Regions from separate parts of the Stenotrophomonas sp. STEN009 genome, predicted to be linked through region 2. Evidence: predicted binding sites of a transcription regulator. Region 2 holds the regulator's gene; the other holds the start of a gene.
What was found. Region 2 encodes FliA, which starts transcription of late flagellar genes. Its sites were predicted from a motif close to TAAAGTTTNNCNNNCNNNGGCCGATAA; they were not measured.
Positions count from the first base shown of each region.

Region 1: the regulator FliA is predicted to act here: its motif matches at 1,946-1,972, upstream of ACVOMM_RS14740 (methyl-accepting chemotaxis protein).

Region 1 is NZ_JBRRES010000033.1:2,086-11,015, forward strand. It holds gene ACVOMM_RS14740 (methyl-accepting chemotaxis protein) at 1-1,916, opposite strand, end outside; gene ACVOMM_RS14745 (L,D-transpeptidase family protein) at 2,151-3,110, shown strand; gene ACVOMM_RS14750 (M23 family metallopeptidase) at 3,115-3,756, shown strand; partial or broken gene ACVOMM_RS14755 (hypothetical protein) at 3,860-4,125, opposite strand; gene ACVOMM_RS14760 (hypothetical protein) at 4,198-4,554, opposite strand; gene ACVOMM_RS14765 (adenylosuccinate synthase) at 4,715-6,007, opposite strand; gene ACVOMM_RS14770 (DUF2065 domain-containing protein) at 6,284-6,469, opposite strand; gene hflC (protease modulator HflC) at 6,535-7,398, opposite strand; gene hflK (FtsH protease activity modulator HflK) at 7,395-8,528, opposite strand; gene ACVOMM_RS14785 (YhdH/YhfP family quinone oxidoreductase) at 8,680-8,930, shown strand, end outside.
Region 2 is NZ_JBRRES010000025.1:23,410-32,339, forward strand. It holds gene flhB (flagellar biosynthesis protein FlhB) at 84-1,214, shown strand; gene flhA (flagellar biosynthesis protein FlhA) at 1,211-3,316, shown strand; gene flhF (flagellar biosynthesis GTPase FlhF) at 3,462-5,114, shown strand; gene ACVOMM_RS12665 (MinD/ParA family ATP-binding protein) at 5,101-5,988, shown strand; gene ACVOMM_RS12670 (RNA polymerase sigma factor FliA) at 5,985-6,728, shown strand; gene cheY (chemotaxis response regulator CheY) at 6,786-7,178, shown strand; gene ACVOMM_RS12680 (protein phosphatase CheZ) at 7,178-7,783, shown strand; gene ACVOMM_RS12685 (chemotaxis protein CheA) at 7,786-8,930, shown strand, end outside.

The DNA of each region.
Region 1 (8,930 bases), on a different contig from region 2:
GCCGCAGCGATGTCACTCATCAGTTGGTTGGTGCGTGCGCTGGCCTGTGCCAAGCGGGCAATGGCCGCTTCCGACTCGACCGTGACCGCCAGACCGCTCTGCACCTTGCCTGCCGCCTCTTCGATGAGTTCCTTGATCTCCTTGGCGGCGATGCCCGCACGCTGCGCCAGCGTGCGCACTTCACTGGCGACCACGGCAAAGCCGCGGCCCTGCTCACCCGCGCGGGCAGCTTCCACCGCAGCGTTCAAGGCCAGGATGTTGGTCTGGAAGGCGATGCCATCGATGACCGTGGAGATTTCCGAGATGCGCGCCGAGGACTGATCGATCTCTCCCATCACAGATGCCATCTGTGCCATTGCCTGTTCGGTGGCCCGCACCGCCGCGCCGGCAGCGTGTGCCTCGCTGTCGGCCTGGCGGGCCAGCTCGGCATTCTGGCGGACGGTCGAGGTCAGTTCTTCCATCGATGCCGCCGCTTCTTCCAGGTTGGCGGCCTGCTGTTCGGTACGGCGCGACAGGTCGCTGTTGCCGGCGGCGAGCTCCTGCGCGGCAGTGTTGATGCTGTCGGCAGCGTCCTGGATGCCGCGCACGATGCCGGTCAGCTGGGCCGTGGTGGTGTTGGCATCGTCGCGCATGCGGGCGAACACGCCGTCGTAGTGACCGTCCATGCGCGCAGTGAGGTCGCCCCCGGAGATCGCGCGCAGCACATCGGAGACGTCGGCGATGCTGGCCTGCGAACTGGCCATCATGCCGTTGAGCTGCTCGACCATCGCCCTGAACTGATACTGGAACGCACTGGCATCCCCACGCACGCTGAAATCTCCGGCGCGCGCCGCGCGGACCAGGTCGTCAATCTGGGTGTTGACTGCCAGCAGGCTCTGTTTCACTGCGGCCAGGGTGCGGGTCAGCGTACCCTTCTCGCCGGGATAGTCCGGAAGGTCGCGGCTGAGGTCGCCGATGGCATAGCGCTGCATGACCTCGGCCATCAGCAGTTCCACCTGCACGTGTGATTCCACCAGGCTGTTGGTGGCCTGCACCATGCGCCCGAAATCGCCCGGAAACGCGCTGGCGTCCATGCGGTAGCGGATCGCACCCGCCTCGTGCTGCTCGGCCATGTGCATCTGCGCCCCGATGGCGGCCTGCACGCTCTGCCGCACGCTGGCCATCGCCTCGCCCAGCCGGGTCAGCTCGTCACGGCCGCCGAGGCGGAATTCCTGGTCCAGCTGGCCCTTGGACAGGCGCTCGGCCAGGTTCACCGCGCGTGCCAGCGGACCGGTCAGGCTGCGACCGATCATCACCGAGGCGGCAATGCCGACCAGCAGGGCCACGCCTCCCAGCACCAGCAACTGCAGCAGACTGCGTTCACCCAGGCGGATCGCCTCGGCGGCGGCCTCGCGGCTTTCCTTCTCTTCGAAGTCGACTCCCTCGGACAATGCCTTGTTCCAGCCGTTGGCCGCGTCCTGCACCGGCCCCAGGGTCAGTGCCACGGCAGCGGGGTAGTCGCCCTGCTCCATCAGTTCGCTGGTCTGCTTGTTGAGCGGGCGCGCAAGGGCGCGCTTGGCCGCGATGGTTTCAGCGATGGCCTTGCCCTCGGCATCGCTCGGCAGTGCCTGATAGGCGGACCAATCCGCCTCGTAGCGCTTGACCAGGTCGGCAATGCGCTTCTCGTCGCTGCCGCGGTCTTCGCCCTGGCGGATCAGCATTTCGCGGCGCACTACCATCATCTGGTTGTTGGCATCGAGCATCTGCGACAGCAGGCGTACCTTGGCCACACTGACGTCGACTACCTGCTGCATCGCGCGCTTCTGCACGACACTGGCGGTGGCGCCGGTGGCCACCACGGCCGCGACCAGCAGCAGCAACAGGCCAAAGCCCAGCCCAAGACGCCAGGCAACCCTGACATTCCTCAAGTAATCCATGGGTACATCCAAAACGGGGGGATGCGCCCGTATCGGCCGCGCCACCGGCAATCTTGATCGGCAACAAGCACGGGCGTCGGCAGCCGTTCACCTTGGTGAGGCCCGCCCCGTACTTCTGCGACAAGGGCCTGAGCCACGCCGGGGCTGCCCTGCTCATGCCGGCATCAGGTTGCTTTCACGGAGGCTGCGCAGCCTCTGCGGGCAGGGTGGAGCTGCCATCTGCCGGAGATCTTCATGCCCGTGTACCGCCCCGCCCTGCTCGCCCTGTCCTTGCTGGTGTCGCCCGCCTTCGCGCAGGTACCGCCTCCGGCCCAGCTGCCGGAGCCCATTGCCGAGAAGGCCGGACCCGATACAGCAGCCCGCTCGCCGCTGCACGCCCAAGTGTTGCTGGATCGCGCCAATTTCTCCCCGGGCGAGATCGACGGTGAAGTCGGCAGCAACCAGCATCGGGCCGTGGCCGGCTTCCAGGCGGCACACGGCCTGACGGTGAGCGGAGAGCTGGACGACAGCACCTGGGAGGCTCTCCAGGCCGAGACGATCGCGCCGCTGGCCAGCTACACGCTGACGGCCGAGGATGTTGCCGGTCCGTTCCAGTCCATTCCCAAGAAACCCGCCGCACAGGCAAAGCTGAAGTCGCTGGGTTACAGCAGCGTCGAGGAAGCGCTCGGTGAACGCTTCCACGCGTCCCCTGCCCTTCTGAAGTTGCTCAACCCCGGCGTCGATCTGGCCAAGGCCGGCAGCCGTATCCAGGTGCCCAACATCGCCCCCGCGGCATTGCCGAAGGCGGCGAAGATCGTGGTCGACAAGTCCGATTCCACTCTTCAGTTGCTGGATGCGCAGGGCAAGGTGATCGCACAGGTGCCGGTTTCGTCCGGCAGCCAGCACGATCCGCTGCCGATCGGTGAATGGAAGATTCTCGGCGTCCATCGCGACCCGCCGTTCCACTACAACCCCAAGCTGTTCTGGGATGCGCGCAAAGGCGAGAAGAAGGCCATGCTGCCGCCCGGTCCGAACAATCCCGTCGGCCGGGTCTGGATCGATCTGTCCAAACCCCACTATGGTCTGCACGGAACGCCGGTACCCGGGCATGTCGGCAAGACCGAATCGCATGGCTGCGTGCGCATGACCAACTGGGATGCACTGCGCGTGGCCGATGCGGTGGATACCTCTGTCCCCGTGGTTATGCAGGAGTGAGCCGATGCGACTTTCGCAGTTGATCGTGCTGGGCGTGCTGGTGGGTGTGGGAATGGGCTGGTGGCTGCGCCGCGATGCGGGTGAGCCAGTAGCGGTTGCCCGGCCTGCAGCACCACCTGCGGTGGCTGCGGCGCCGGAGGTTGCGGCTGCGACGCCGCGTGTGGGCGCTGCGGCTCCCACGGCGGTGCCGCCGTCCAGCGCCACCGATGCGCCAAGCGGCCTGCTGCTGCCGGTGCAGGGCGTACTGCCTTCGCAGCTGCGCGATACCTTCACCGATGCCCGCAGCGAAGGGCGCGTGCATGATGCAATCGACATCATGGCCGACGCAGGAACACCGGTGTTGGCAGTGGCCGATGGGACTGTGGAAAAGCTGTTCGACAGCAAGCGTGGGGGGCTGACGATCTACCAGTTCGAGCCGAGCGGGCACTGGTGCTACTACTACGCCCACCTGCAACGCTATGCCGATGGCCTGGCCGAAAAGCAGGTGATCAAGCGTGGCGAGGTGATTGGCTACGTAGGCAGCACCGGCAACGCCAGCGCCGAGGCCCCGCACCTGCATTTCGAAGTGCACGTGCTGGGGCCGGAGAAGCAGTGGTGGAAGGGGGAATCGATCAATCCGTACCCGCTGTTGCAGGCGGGAGGGTAGCGCGTGTGCCGCGTGGCAGAGCCAGTCGCAGTGATGCCCGATTTGGGCACGATCCCAGCCGTATTGGGTATCTGACAAGTACCCCGCCGGGCATGGCCCGGCGCTACCGGCGTCGCCACCGCCGCAGCGCGATGCTGGCGGTCGCCAGCCCGCCACCGGCAATCAGTAACAGCAGTGCCAGGGGCTGCCAGAAGAAGAACGGCCACAGACCTCCAGCACGGTCAGCCACAGCCAGGAACGCCCGCGCGGACGTGCGTCGCCACGCCCATAGCCGAAGTACGAGGCGGCAATTCCAGCGGACTCAACCGATTCCAGCGCGCGGGTGATGCCGGAGCCCGGCACGCCCGAACGCGCGCCAGCGCGGAAGTCAGTCTGAAGCGCGTGAACCCACCCGATACCTCGCCAGATGGCGAGGCCAGGCATCGCACATGCGGAAGGGGGTCAGGCCGGCCTGACTTCTCTGCAGACCGGCTCGGCAAGTTCGCGGCAGGCGAAGAACAGCCCTTCCACCCCACCTTCGTCCAGGTGCCTGCGCGGCGTCGCCATGGTGGCGCAACGGTTGGCCGCATGCAGCATCTCCACCGCGGTGAGGATGCCCACGGCCGCACGGTCGATCCGCGCCAAGGACTGACGTCGTCCGTCGGACAGGTTCTCCTCCGGCCACAACATGCCATCGGAGCCCTCGCCATCACGGATGCGGGTGAGGCATCCCTGGAACGTGCTGAGATCGTCGGCGGGATTGGCGTCGTCGTTGATGGGCTCAACAACATGGAACGGCGGGGTCTTGCGAGCGGTCATGGTGTCGGCTTCCGTGGCTGCACTTGACAGCGCCACCGCCGACAGATGAAACCGGCCCAAACTGAAGCGCCGCGACCCCACAGGGAGTCGCGGCGCTCTTTTTTCAATTGAACAGCGTTACCACCACGCCGGACCGGGCCCGGCGTGGCCTGGCGGACACTCAGGCGAACGGATCCTGCAGGACCATGGTGTGGTCGCGATCGGGGCCGGTCGAGACGATGCTGATCGGGCAGCCCGCCAGCTCCTCCAGCGAACGCAGGTAGGCGCGCGCGGCCGGCGGCAGGTCATCCCACTGGGTGATGCCGTGGGTGTTCTCGCTCCAGCCCGGGAACTCCAGGTACACCGGGGTGCACTCTTCCCAGCCCTGCGCGTCCAGCGGCGCGTACTCGGTACGCTTGCCGCGGTATTCGTAGGCGATGCAGACCTTCAGCTTCTCCATGCCGTCCAGCACGTCCAGCTTGGTGATGCACAGGCCGCTGATGCCGTTGATGGCCACGGCGCGCTTGAGCGCGACGATATCCATCCAGCCGCAGCGACGCGGACGGCCGGTCGAGGCGCCGTACTCGGCACCGCGGTCGCGGATGCCCTGGCCGATCTCATCGTCCAGTTCGGTCGGGAACGGACCGCCGCCGACGCGGGTGGCGTAGGCCTTGGCGATGCCCAGCACGTAGTCGATCGCATCGGCACCCACGCCGGCGCCGGCCAGTGCGCCGCCGACGGTGGTGTTGGAGCTGGTGACGTACGGATAGGTGCCGTGGTCGATGTCCAGCAGCGCGCCCTGCGCACCTTCGAACAGCACGCGCTTACCCTGCTTGCGCAGGTCGTGCAGGATGCCGGCAACGTCGGACTTCATCGGCTCGACGTACTCGCCGAAGGCCAGTGCCTCGTCGTAGGTCTTCTGGAAGTCGATCGCGTCGGTGTTGAGGTACTTGGTCAGCACGAAGTTGTGGTAATCCAGCGCGGTGCGCAGGAGTTCTTCCAGCTGCTTGGGGTAATGCAGGTCGGCGATGCGGATGCCGCGACGTGCCACCTTGTCTTCGTAGGCCGGGCCGATGCCACGCCCGGTGGTGCCGATCGCCTTGCCGCCGGCAGCGCGTTCGCGCGCCTGGTCCAGGGCGATGTGGTAAGGCATGATCAGCGGCGCGGCTGGGGAGATCTTCAGGCGCGAACGCACTTCCACGCCGGAGGTTTCCAGCTCGGCGATTTCCTTCTGCAGCGCGGCCGGCGAGATCACCACGCCGTTGCCGATCAGGCACAGTGCGTCGTCGCGCAGGATGCCGGACGGGATCAGGTGCAGGACGGTCTTCTTGCCGTTGATGACCAGCGTGTGGCCAGCATTGTGGCCGCCCTGGAAGCGCACGACCGCGCCGATTTCCTCAGTGAGCAGATCGACGATCTTGCCCTTGCCTTCATCGCCCCACTGGGCACCCAACACTACGACAGACTGACCCATGACGGGCTCCTCGATTTGTTGCGGCCATCGGGGCCGCGGACGGGTAAACCGTGGCGGGGGTGGCCAGCGCGGTCATGGCGGCTCCAAACGGGGAGCGGCCGGCGATGGATGGCCCAGACACGGAAAAAGCCGAACGGGGGAGGCCCGTCCGGCTTTTGTGCATTATCCGGGTTTCCGGGGTCGGGTGCCACCTTTCCGACGGACGGCTTCACCCAGCGGTCAGGGGCCCGAAACGGGGTCAGATCCCTTTCCTGCGGAAAGGAATATGACCCGCTGCTAATGCCGTGCCCACCACAGCAGGCTCAGGCCGGCCAGCAGGATCAGGCCGCCAAAGCTGCGCAGGGCCGGTCCAGGCAGGTCCAGCAGGCGCTCGGCCATGCGCTTCCAGGCCAGCGGGGCCGCGAACAGGAACAGGCCTTCCAGCATCGCGACCAGGCACACGGCCGCGAACAGGTCTTTCATCGGGAACTCCAGAAATGGCACGGGGCCCGGCATCTGGCCGGGCCCCGTGGGTAGTGCGTGCGACCTCAGCGATCGCTCTTGAGGTACTGCAGGAACGGGTCGTTCTTGTCGAGCACGATCACGCCGTTGCCGTCGGTCATGGAGCCACGGTAGGCCTCCAGGCTGCGGTAGAAGGCGTAGAACGCCGGATCGGCAGAACCGGCCTTGCCATAGATGCGCGCGGCATCGGCATCACCTTCACCGCGCAGGCGCTGGGCATCACGCTCGGCTTCGGCGATCAGCACGGTGCTGTCGCGGTCGGCCTGGGCGCGGATCGTCAGCGACTGTTCCTCGCCTTCGGCGCGCAGCTTGGCGGCCTCCTGCTTGCGCTGGGCGCGCATGCGCTCATACACGTCGTTGATGACCTGGCTGTCGGTCGGCAGATCGACCTGCTTGATGCGCAGATCGATGATCTGCATGCCCAGCCCCGCCACCGCCTCGTTGATGTTCTTGCGTTGCTCGTTGATCAGCTCGGTGCGGTCGCCGGACACCAGCTGCTGCAGGGTGCGCGAGTTGATCTGGTTGCGCAGCGAGTCGGTGATGATCGGTGCCAGGCGGGCATTGGCGATGCGCGGATCGCCGCCGGTGGCGCGGAAGTAGTCACCCACGTTGGAGATGCGGCCGATCGCGAAGAAGTCGACGCTGACGTCCTTCTGCTCGGCGGTGAAGTAACGCGCAGGGGCGGTATCAAGCACCTGGAAGCGGCGGTCGAAGACCTTCACCGTTTCCACGATCGGCAGCTTGAAGTGCAGGCCCGGCTTGATGTCCGAGCGCACTACCTTGCCCAGGTTCAGGACCATGGCGGTCTGGTCCTCGCGGACCACGTACACCGAGCCCAGCAGGCCCAGCACCACCGCCACGATCACGGCGATCCAGATTGGACTCTTCATCGGCTGCCCTCCTCACGGCCGCTCGGTCGCCCGGTCGGGCGGCCCGTGGGCCGGCCCGGGTCACGGGAAGGTTCCGCTGCCGTGGTACCCGGCAACGAAGGCATCACCACGTCCGGATTCGGCACGCCGGCGGCCGACGTCGCAGGACGGGTATCGCCGGTCATCGGCACGTAGATCAGCTGGCGGCCATCGCCACCGATCACCTTGCGGTTCTCGCTCAGCACCTGCTGCACCGTTTCCAGCCACAGGCGCTTGCGGGTCACGTCCGGCGCATCCTTGTACTGGGCCTGCAGCAGGCTGAATCGCTGCGCATCACCCTCGGCCTTGGACACGACGGCCTGCTTGTAGCCTTCGGCGGTGGTACGGGCGCGCGAGGCCTGGCCTCGTGCTTCCGGCACGACCTTGGCGGCGTAGGCCTGGGCTTCGTTGATCAGGCGTTCCTTGACCTGCTGCGCACCGTTGACCTCGTCGAAGGCCGGCTTCACTTCCTCCGGCGGACGGGCGTCCTGCAGGGTCAGGCCAGTGACGGTCAGGCCGGTCTTGAACGCGCGCAGCAGCGCCTGCAGGCGCTCCTCGGCAGCCGCGGCCAGCGGGCCACGGTTGTTCAGCACGGCGTTCAGATCGGCACGGCCGACTTCCTCGCGCACGGCACTCTGGGCCGACTGTTCCAGCACCTGGTTGGCATCGACCGTGCCGAACAGGTACTGCTGCGGATCATCGATGCGGTACTGCACGTTCAACGACACGTTGACGATGTTCTCGTCGCGGGTCAGCACCGGAACCTGGATCGAGAAGGTCTTGATCTCGGTCGCGTTGACCTTGGTGACCGACTCGATCGGCCACGGCAGCTTGAAGTTCGGTCCGGGCTGCAGGATGCGCGAGAACTGGCCGAAGCGCAGCACCACGCCACGCTGCTGCTCGCCGATCAGCTGGAAGCTGGAGAACAGCACCAGCAGCACCAGGGCTGCCACCACCCAGCGGACGATGCCGCCATCGAACAGATCCTTCAACGGCCCGGGCAGCCCGCCCCAGCCACCACCATTGCCACCGCCGCGCGACCCGAACGGCCCGCGTCGATTGTCCTCGGGGCCTTGTCCGCCCTTGTTGCCGCCGGGTGTATTCCAGGCCATGCACGCTCCATCAAGATATGGGCTGCGGCGCGGGCCCTTCCCGCGGCGCCAGCCGTGAACCATCACCGATCATACAAGATGGGGCGGATCGGCAGGATCGAAAGGGGGCGAACGGGGTAAGGTGGCGTTTTCCTCGAAGTCAGGCACGCCGATGGTCCCCACCACCCCGTTCACCGCCTTCCGCATCGAGAGCGACGACGCCGGCTACCGCAGCGGCCTGACCCGGCTGGGGGTCGACGACCTCAACCCCGGGCAGGTGCTGATCCGCGCCCGGTGGTCCTCGGTCAATTACAAGGACGCCCTGGCCGGCACCGGCAAGGGCCGGATCCTGCGCCGCTTCCCGCTGGTGGGCGGCATCGATGTGGCCGGCACGGTCGTGGCCTCCACCGACCCGGCCTGGCG
Region 2 (8,930 bases):
GTCGGGCGTTGCCCCGGCGGTGAACCACGCGCCGCGGAACAGTTCTTGCAGGCAGCCCGGCATCCCCTGCCGCAGTGCCCGTGATGTCCGAGAACGAATCCGCCGGCGAAAAGACCGAACAACCCACCGAAAAACGCCTGCGCGAGGCCCGGGAACAGGGCAACCTGCCGCGTTCCCGCGAACTGGGGACCGCCGCGGTGTTCGGTGGCGGCGTGCTGGCGGTGATGGCCATGGGCGGCTCGATCGGCCGTGGTGCCACGCAATGGATGAAACAGGCGTTGAGTCCCGAGCAGGGGCTGCGGCAGAACCCGAAGGAACTGTTCGGCCACTTTGGCGACCTGCTGCTGCAGTTCATGCTGGTGATCACCCCGCTGGTGCTGGTCTGCCTGCTGGCCAGCTTCGTCGCCCCGCTGGTGATGGGCGGATTGCGCTGGTCGGCCAAAGCGATGATGCCCGACATCAATCGGCTGAACCCGCTGACCGGCCTCAAACGTCTGTACGGGCCGGAAGCCATCGCTGAATTCACCAAGTCACTGCTGCGCGTGGCGTTCGTGGGCGTCGCCGCCGGACTGGTGGTGTGGAGCGGCTTCGACACCCTGCGCGGGTTGATCCACCACCCACTGGAAACCGCCATCACCGATGGCCTGGGCTTCACCCTGCGACTGCTGCTGGCCACCGCCGGGGCAATGCTGGTGCTGGCGGCGATCGACGCGCCGTACCAGCGCTGGAACTGGATGCGCAAGCTGAAGATGACCCGCGAGGAACTGCGGCGGGAAATGAAGGAAAGCGAAGGCAGCCCGGAGGTGAAGGGCCGCATCCGCCAGCTCCAGCAGCAGATGGCCAACCGCCGGATGATGGAAGCGGTGCCCACCGCGGACGTGGTGGTGGTCAACCCGACCCACTACGCCGTGGCTCTGAAGTACGAGGGCGGCGCCATGAACGCGCCCACCGTGGTGGCGCTGGGCGTGGACGAGACCGCCCTGCGCATCCGTGAAGTCGCCGATGGCAACAAGGTCGCCATCGTCTCCGCCCCGCCTTTGGCACGCGCCTTGTATCGGGAAGGCCAACTCGGAAAGGAAATCCCCGTGAGACTGTATTCGGCCGTGGCCCAGGTCCTGTCCTACGTCTACCAGCTGCGCGCCTGGCGCACCGGCCCGATGCCGGGCGCCCCGCACATCGAGGTGGATGAATTCGGCAAGGGAGGCCGGGCATGAGCGCGCAGGCCTCGTCCGGATTCAACACCCGCCGGCTGCTGGAGATGATCCGCCAAGGCCTCGGCGCACCGCTGATCGTGCTGGCGCTGCTGGCGATGGTGGTGGTGCCGCTGGCGGCGCCCGTGCTCGATGCGCTGTTCACCTTCAACATCGCCATCTCGCTGATGGTGCTGCTGGCGGTGGTGTACGTGAAGCGCCCGCTGGATTTCACCATCTTCCCGATCGTGCTGCTGGTCACCACCATGCTGCGGCTGGCACTGAACGTGGCCTCCACCCGCGTCATCCTGCTCAATGGCCAGAACGGCCACGACGCGGCCGGCAAGGTCATCGCCGCGTTCGGTGAATTCGTGATCGGCGGCAACTATGCGGTCGGCATCGTGGTGTTCGCCATCCTGACCATCATCAACTTCGTGGTCATCACCAAGGGCGCCGGCCGTGTCTCGGAAGTGACCGCGCGCTTCATCCTCGACGCCATGCCCGGCAAGCAGATGGCCATCGATGCCGATCTCAACGCCGGCCTGCTGACGCGCGAAGAAGCCAAGCTGCGCCGCGAGGAGGTCCGCGAGGAAGCCGACTTCTATGGCGCGATGGACGGCGCCAGCAAGTTCATCCGGGGTGATGCGATTGCCGGCATCCTGATCCTGTTCATCAACATGCTCGGTGGCCTCGCCGTGGGCGTGCTGCAGCATGGCATGCCGTTCGGCGATGCCGCTGCGACCTACACCCTGCTGTCCATCGGTGACGGTCTGGTGGCGCAGCTGCCGGCCCTGCTGGTTTCCAGCGCAGTGGCGATGCTGGTCACCCGTGCCTCGCGCTCGCAGGACATGGCACAGGCGATGACCGGCCAGGTGTTCGGCCAGTACCGTGCCCTGGCCATCACGGCCGGCATCATCGGCCTGGTCGGCCTGGTGCCCGGCATGCCCAACGTCGCTTTCCTGACGCTTGCCTCCATTCTCGGCTTCATCGCCTGGAAGCTGTACCGGAAGGGACAGGCCCCGGCCCCGAGCGACGCTGCCGGCAGCGACCCCGGCGCGGTCAGTGCGCTGGGCCGACCGGCGGCGCCGGCCCCCACCGCGGAACTGAGCTGGGACGAACTGCGCCCGGTCGACCCGCTGGGGCTGGAGGTCGGTTACCGGCTGATTCCGCTGGTGGACAGCAATCAGGGCGGCGAACTCATGGCACGCATCAAGGGTGTGCGGCGCAAGCTGACCCAGGACGTGGGATTCCTGATTCCATCCGTGCACATCCGCGACAACCTGGAACTGCCGGCCAACGGCTACCGCGTGCTGGTGCATGGCGTGCCGGTGGCAACCGCCGAGATCCATCCCGACCGCGAACTGGCGCTGGACCCCGGCAGTGCGCTCGGCCCGCTGGACGGCATCGCCGGCAAGGATCCCGCCTTCGGCCTGGACGCTACCTGGATCCAGCCGCACCAGCGCGCCCAGGCCGAAACCATGGGCTACACCGTGGTCGACCCGGCCACCGTGGTCGCCACCCATCTTTCCCACCTGATCCGCGAGCATGCGCCGGAGCTGCTGGGCCACGAAGAGGTGCAGCACCTGCTGGCCAACCTCGCCAAGAGCGCGCCCAAGCTCGTCGAAGATCTGACGCCCAAGGCGCTGCCGTTGTCGGCCGTGGTGCGGGTGCTGCAGAACCTGCTGGTGGAACGCATTCCGATCCGCCAGCTGCGCAAGATCGCCGAAGCACTGGTGGAGCACGCGCCGTCCAGCCAGGACCCGGCCACGCTCACCGCCGCAGTGCGCACCGCGCTCGGCCGCTTCATCGTGCAGGAGATCGCCGGAATGTCGGCGGAGCTGCCGGTGTTCACCCTCAACCCGCAATTGGAACGTGTCTTGCAGGAGTCCACGCAGGGCAACGGCGCCGCGCTGGAACCCGGGCTTGCCGAGCGACTGCATCAGAGTCTGGCCGAATGTGTCAGCAAGCAGGAAGCCCGCAACGAGCCCGCGGTCGTGCTGGTTCCCGGCCCGGTACGTGCCGCGTTGGCACGCCTGGTCCGTCACAGCGTTCCGTCGCTGTCGGTACTGGCGTACAGCGAAGTGCCGGAGGACAAGCGCCTGAAGCTGGTCGGAACGATCAGCTGACGCCGCCCACCGATGCGTCAGAAAACAGACACCACCTTCGAACCACCGCAACAGACAGATGCCAAGGGGAACCCGTTCCGTGCAGACCACCGACCACCCGCGTTCTCCCACCCCCACCCCGCCGTCCCCGTCCCGTGACCACAGCATGAAAATCAAACGATTCGTCGCCGCCGACATGCGCTCGGCCATGAACCTGGTGCGCAAGGAACATGGTCCCGATGCTGTGATCCTGTCCAACCGCCGGATCGAGGAAGGCGTCGAGATCGTCGCCGCAGCCAACTATGACGAGAGCGCGGTGCAACGCGCGCTGGAAGCCTCGCGGCGCGACGTGGCTCCGCCGCCGCCGAAACCGCGCACCGCCGCGGATGCAGTGATCGCCGCAGTCACCCGCCGCCGCTCCGCGACACCGGCCCAGCAGCCGGTGACCGCCACCACATCGGCCGTGGCCGCCCTCGCCCGCGCGGCCGTCGGTGCCACCGGCCGCACCCTGGACAGTGCGGACGAGATCGTGCCCACCCGCGGCAGTTCCGGCTTCGCTGCCACCCTGGCGCGTGCCACCGTCAACGATCCGGCACTGCCGGAGCAGATCTTCGCGCCGTTCGCGAGCGCCGTCGTGGCTCCCGCACCGGCGCCCGCCAACCGCGCCCGTTTCCTGATCGACCCGCCGCAGGACGAGCATCACGAATCCCCCGCGCCGGCAGTGCTGCCGCCGCCGCTGCCGATCACCGCTGCGGCCACTGCGCAGGCCGAGTCCGTGCACCCCGAGCCGCCGTACGCGCAGGACGTTGCCGAGACCACGCCAGCCCCTGCCGCTGCCGCTGAAGCGGAGACCGCGCCGGCCCCGGCGCCGCTCCTTGCCCCGGCGCCGGTACTGACGGTGGTTGCACAGGACGATGCCGAGATCCGCCAGCTGCGCCACGAAGTGGCCGGCATGCGCCAGGTCATCGAGCGCGAGATGAACCGCTTCACCGACGAGCGCCTGCGCGGCTGCCCGGTGCGGGCGACCGCCCTGGACCTGATGGACGAGTACGGATTCGATGCCGGGCTGGCCCGCGATGTGGCCATGCAGATACCGCTGGATACCGAAGCCCACCGGGGCCGCGGGCTGATGCTGGGCCTGATCTCGCGCAGGCTGCCGATCGCGCCGGTCGATCCGCTGGAAGAAGGCGGCGTGATCGCTCTGGTCGGTCCAACCGGGGCCGGCAAGACCACCACCATCGCCAAGCTCGCCTCGCGCTTCGCCGAGAAGCACGCGCCGCGCGATGTGGCCCTGGTCACCACCGACACACTGCGCATCGGTGCCCGCGAGCAGCTGTACGGCTATGGCCGCCAGCTCGGCATCGCGGTGCATGAAGCCAACAGCGGTACCGACCTGGACCAGCTGCTGGAGCGCCTGAAGGACTACAAGCTGGTGCTGATCGATACCGCCGGCCTGGGCCCGCGCGACCGCGCCCTGGCCGCCCAGCTGCAGTGGCTGCGTGCCGCCCGCCAGGTCCGCACCCTGCTGGTGTTGCCGGCCAATACCAGCTTCGGCGACATGGACGAGGTGGTGCGCCGCTTCGGCGCGGCCAACCTGCAGGGCCTGGTGCTTAGCAAGCTGGACGAGACCGGCCGCTTCGGCAACGCCCTGTCGGTCGCGGTGGACCACGCGCTGCCGATCACCTGGGTGACCGATGGCCAGGACGTTCCGGACGACCTGCACCGGGCCAGTGCGGCCAATCTTGTACTTCGCCTTGAAGATTTGCGCCGAGCGGCCGATATGCCCTGCAACCCGGAGTTGAACCATGCCGTCGCGTGAGTACGCCAAGCTGACCAAGACCTTCCCGCTGTCGGCCACCCGCAGCGAGCCGCTCGGCCCTGTGCGCACCATCGCCGTGACCGGCGGCAAGGGCGGCGTCGGCAAGACCAACGTCTCGGCCAACCTGGCCGTGGCGCTGGCCGGCATGGGCAAGCGCACGCTGCTGCTCGACGCCGACCTGGGCCTGGCCAACATCGACGTGATCCTGGGCCTGAATCCCACCCACACCCTGGCGGATCTGGTCGCCGGCCGCTGCTCGCTGGAAGACGTGATCGTCGAAGGTCCGAACGGCGTGCTGGTGGTGCCGGCCGCGTCCGGTCGGCGGCACATGGCCGAGCTGGCCCCGGCCGAGCACATCGGCCTGGTGAACGTGTTCTCCGAACTGGAACGCGAGCTGGACATCATGGTGGTGGACACCGCCGCCGGAATCACCGACGGCGTGCTGACCTTCTGCCAGGCCGCACAGGACACGGTTGTCGTGGTCTGCGACGAACCGGCCTCGATCACAGACGCCTACGCACTGATCAAGGTGCTGTCGCGCGAGCGCGGCGTGGACCGCATCCAGGTGGTGGCCAACATGGTGCGCGACCCCAACGAGGGCCGCGTGCTGTATGAAAAGCTGACCCGGGTCTGCGAGAAGTTCCTTGCCGATGTCTCGCTGAACTACCTGGGCTGCGTGCCGCAGGATGACTGGCTGCGCCTGTCGGTGCAGCGCCAGCAGCCGGTGGTGAAGGCCTATCCATCCAGCCCGGCGGCGCTGGCGATCACCGAGATCGCCCGTCGCACCGCCCGCTGGCAGGCCCCCACCGAGCCACGCGGTGGCGTTGAATTCTTCCTCGAGCGCATCCTCAAGCAACGCGGGGTGGCAGCATGAAAGGCGCGGCCCAGTACAGGGAAGTCCAGCGCTCGGCGGCGACCGAGGTCATCGCCCAGCACTCGGACCTGGTGCGGCGCATCGCCCATCACCTGGCCGCACGCCTGCCGGCCAGCGTCGAAGTGGACGACCTGATCCAGGCCGGCATGATGGGCCTGATCGAAGCCTCGCGCAGCTACGACGCCGACCAGGGTGCCTCGTTCGAGACCTATGCCTCGATCCGCATCCGCGGCTCGATGATCGACGAGATCCGCCGTGGCGACTGGGTACCGCGCTCGGTGCATCGGCGCGCCCGCGATGCTGCCGCCACCATCCGCCGCCTGGAGCAGACCACGGGCCGTGCAGCCAGTGCCACCGAGGTGGCGGCGGCCATGGACATGCCACTGCCCGAGTACCTGCGGCTGATGGAGGACGCCTCGCGCGGCCAGGTGCTGAGCCTGGAATCGCGCATCGAAGACCAGGGCGAACTGGACACCGTCGCCCAGGGCGGACCCACACCGCAGCAGGTCCTGGAACGTGGCGAATTCGGCCGCGAACTGGGCAAGGCCATCGGCCATCTGCCCGAACGCGAACAGCTGGTGCTCTCGCTGTACTACGAGCAGGAGCTGAACCTGAAGGAGATCGGCGCGGTGCTCGGCGTGAGCGAATCGCGCGTCTGCCAGATCCACGGCCAGGCCGTGCTGCGCCTGCGCGGCCGGCTGAAGATCTTCGAGGCCGCGGATGCCGGGCTTGAAGAATGAACATGCCCGCGGCGGCCACGGCCAGCGCGGGCGACTGAACAACAAAGGAACTCCGCTTTGAACAAGAACATGCGCATCCTGATCGTCGACGACTTCTCGACCATGCGTCGCATCGTCAAGAATCTGCTGGGCGATCTGGGCTTCACCAACACCGCCGAAGCCGAGGACGGGCATGCCGCACTGTCGATGCTGCAGAGCCAGCCATTCGACTTCGTGGTCACCGACTGGAACATGCCGGTGATGACCGGCATCGAACTGCTCAAGGCGATCCGCGCCGATGCCAAGCTCAAGACCCTGCCGGTCCTGATGGTCACCGCCGAGGCCAAGCGCGAGCAGATCATCGAAGCGGCGCAGAGCGGCGTGAACGGCTACATCATCAAGCCGTTCACCGCGCAGACGCTGGAAGAGAAACTGGGCAAGATCTTCGAACGCCTGGCGGCCAGCGCCTGATGGACGCCACGGTCGACAAGAACGCCCTCGCCCTGCGCCTGCAGGAAGCCCTCGACGCGCTCGAATCCGGCGACGAGAGCGCCTGGCGCCAGCGCATCGATGCCCTGGTGGCCGCACGCACGCAGCCGATGATGAGCGGCCTGTCACGGCTGGCCCGCGAACTGGGCCAGGCCCTGGGCGAACTGCCGACCGTCCCCAGCGAGGCGGGCGAGCTGGACGACGCCTGCGCGCGCCTGGACCATGTGGTGGCGATGACCGAACAGGCCACGCACCGCACCCTGGACCTGGCCGAAGAGTGCCGCAGCCTCACCGAACAGCTGCGCGCCGAAGGCCTGCAGCCGGGGCAGGATGCGCAGCTGGAACGCATCCGCCACAACCTGACCGAGATTGCCCTGACCCAGAGCTATCAGGACCTGACCGGACAGATCATCCGTCGCGTGGTCGGCATCGTCCGCCGCGTGCACGAAGGCTTTGGCGCGCTGGGCCTGCCACCGGAGCAGCATCGCACCGATCCGGCGCTGGCCGGACCGGCACTGAAGGGACTGGACCGCCACGCGGTCTCTCAGAACGACGCCGACGACCTGTTGTCGGACCTGGGACTGTAAGCATGAGCGCGGTATCCGACGACATCACCGCCGATTTCATCATCGAGGCACAGGAAATCCTGGATCGCCTCGGCGAACAGCTGGTGTCGCTGGAACAGGCGCCGCAGGACGCCGACCAGCTCAACGCCGTGTTCCGTGGCTATCACACGCTCAAGGGCGGCGCCGGCTTCCTCGGCATCACCGCCATGGTCGAGCTGTGCCATGCCGCCGAAGAGGCACTGGGCGCCGTCCGCGCTGGCCAGGCGGTGCTGCAGCCGCATCACTTCGATGCCGCACAGCAATCACTGGACTACCTGCAATCGATGCTGGATGCCGTGTCTTCCGGCAACGAACCCGGCTATGCCCCGCCGGACCTGATCGCCCAGTTCGACGTGCACGGCGCTGCTGCGCCGGCCGCCGCCGCTCCCGCAGCGGCCGCGCCCGCTGCCGGTGACCTGATCACCGACGACGAGTTCGAGGCCCTGCTCGATCAGCTGCACGGCAGCAACGCCCCCACCGCGGTGGCGACGCCTACCAAGGCCGACGATGGCCTGATCAGCGAGGATGAGTTCGAAGCCCTGCTGGACCAGCTGCACGGCGGCGCCGCCCCGGGCGCGAAACCCGTGGCTGCTCCGCCTGCGCCTGCACTGCCCGCACCGCGCCCCGCGGCCGCCGCTGCCAAGCCCGCGGCCAACAAGCCGGTGGCCGAGGCGGAGCACACCGTGCGCGTGGATACCAAGCGGCTGGATGCGATCGTCAACCTGATCGGCGAGCTGGTGCTGTCGCGCAACCGTCTCAAGACCCTGCGTGCGCGCCTGCGCGACGAGGAACTGGACCGCGCCGTGTCGACCCTGGACATCGCCACCGCGCGCCTGCAGTCGGCAGTGATGCGCACGCGCATGCAACCGGTCGGCAAGGTGTTCTCGCGCTTCCCCAAGGTCGCCCGCGATGTCGCCCGCTCGCTGAAGAAGGAAGTGGACCTGGAGCTGGTCGGCGCCGAAACCGAGCTTGACCGCAACCTGGTCGAGGCCCTGGCCGACCCGCTGGTGCACCTGGTCCGCAACGCCATCGACCATGGTGTGGAGATGCCCGATCTGCGCGAAGCACAGGGCAAGCCACGCATGGGTCACGTGCGTCTGTCGGCCCAGCAGGAAGGCGACTACGTCAG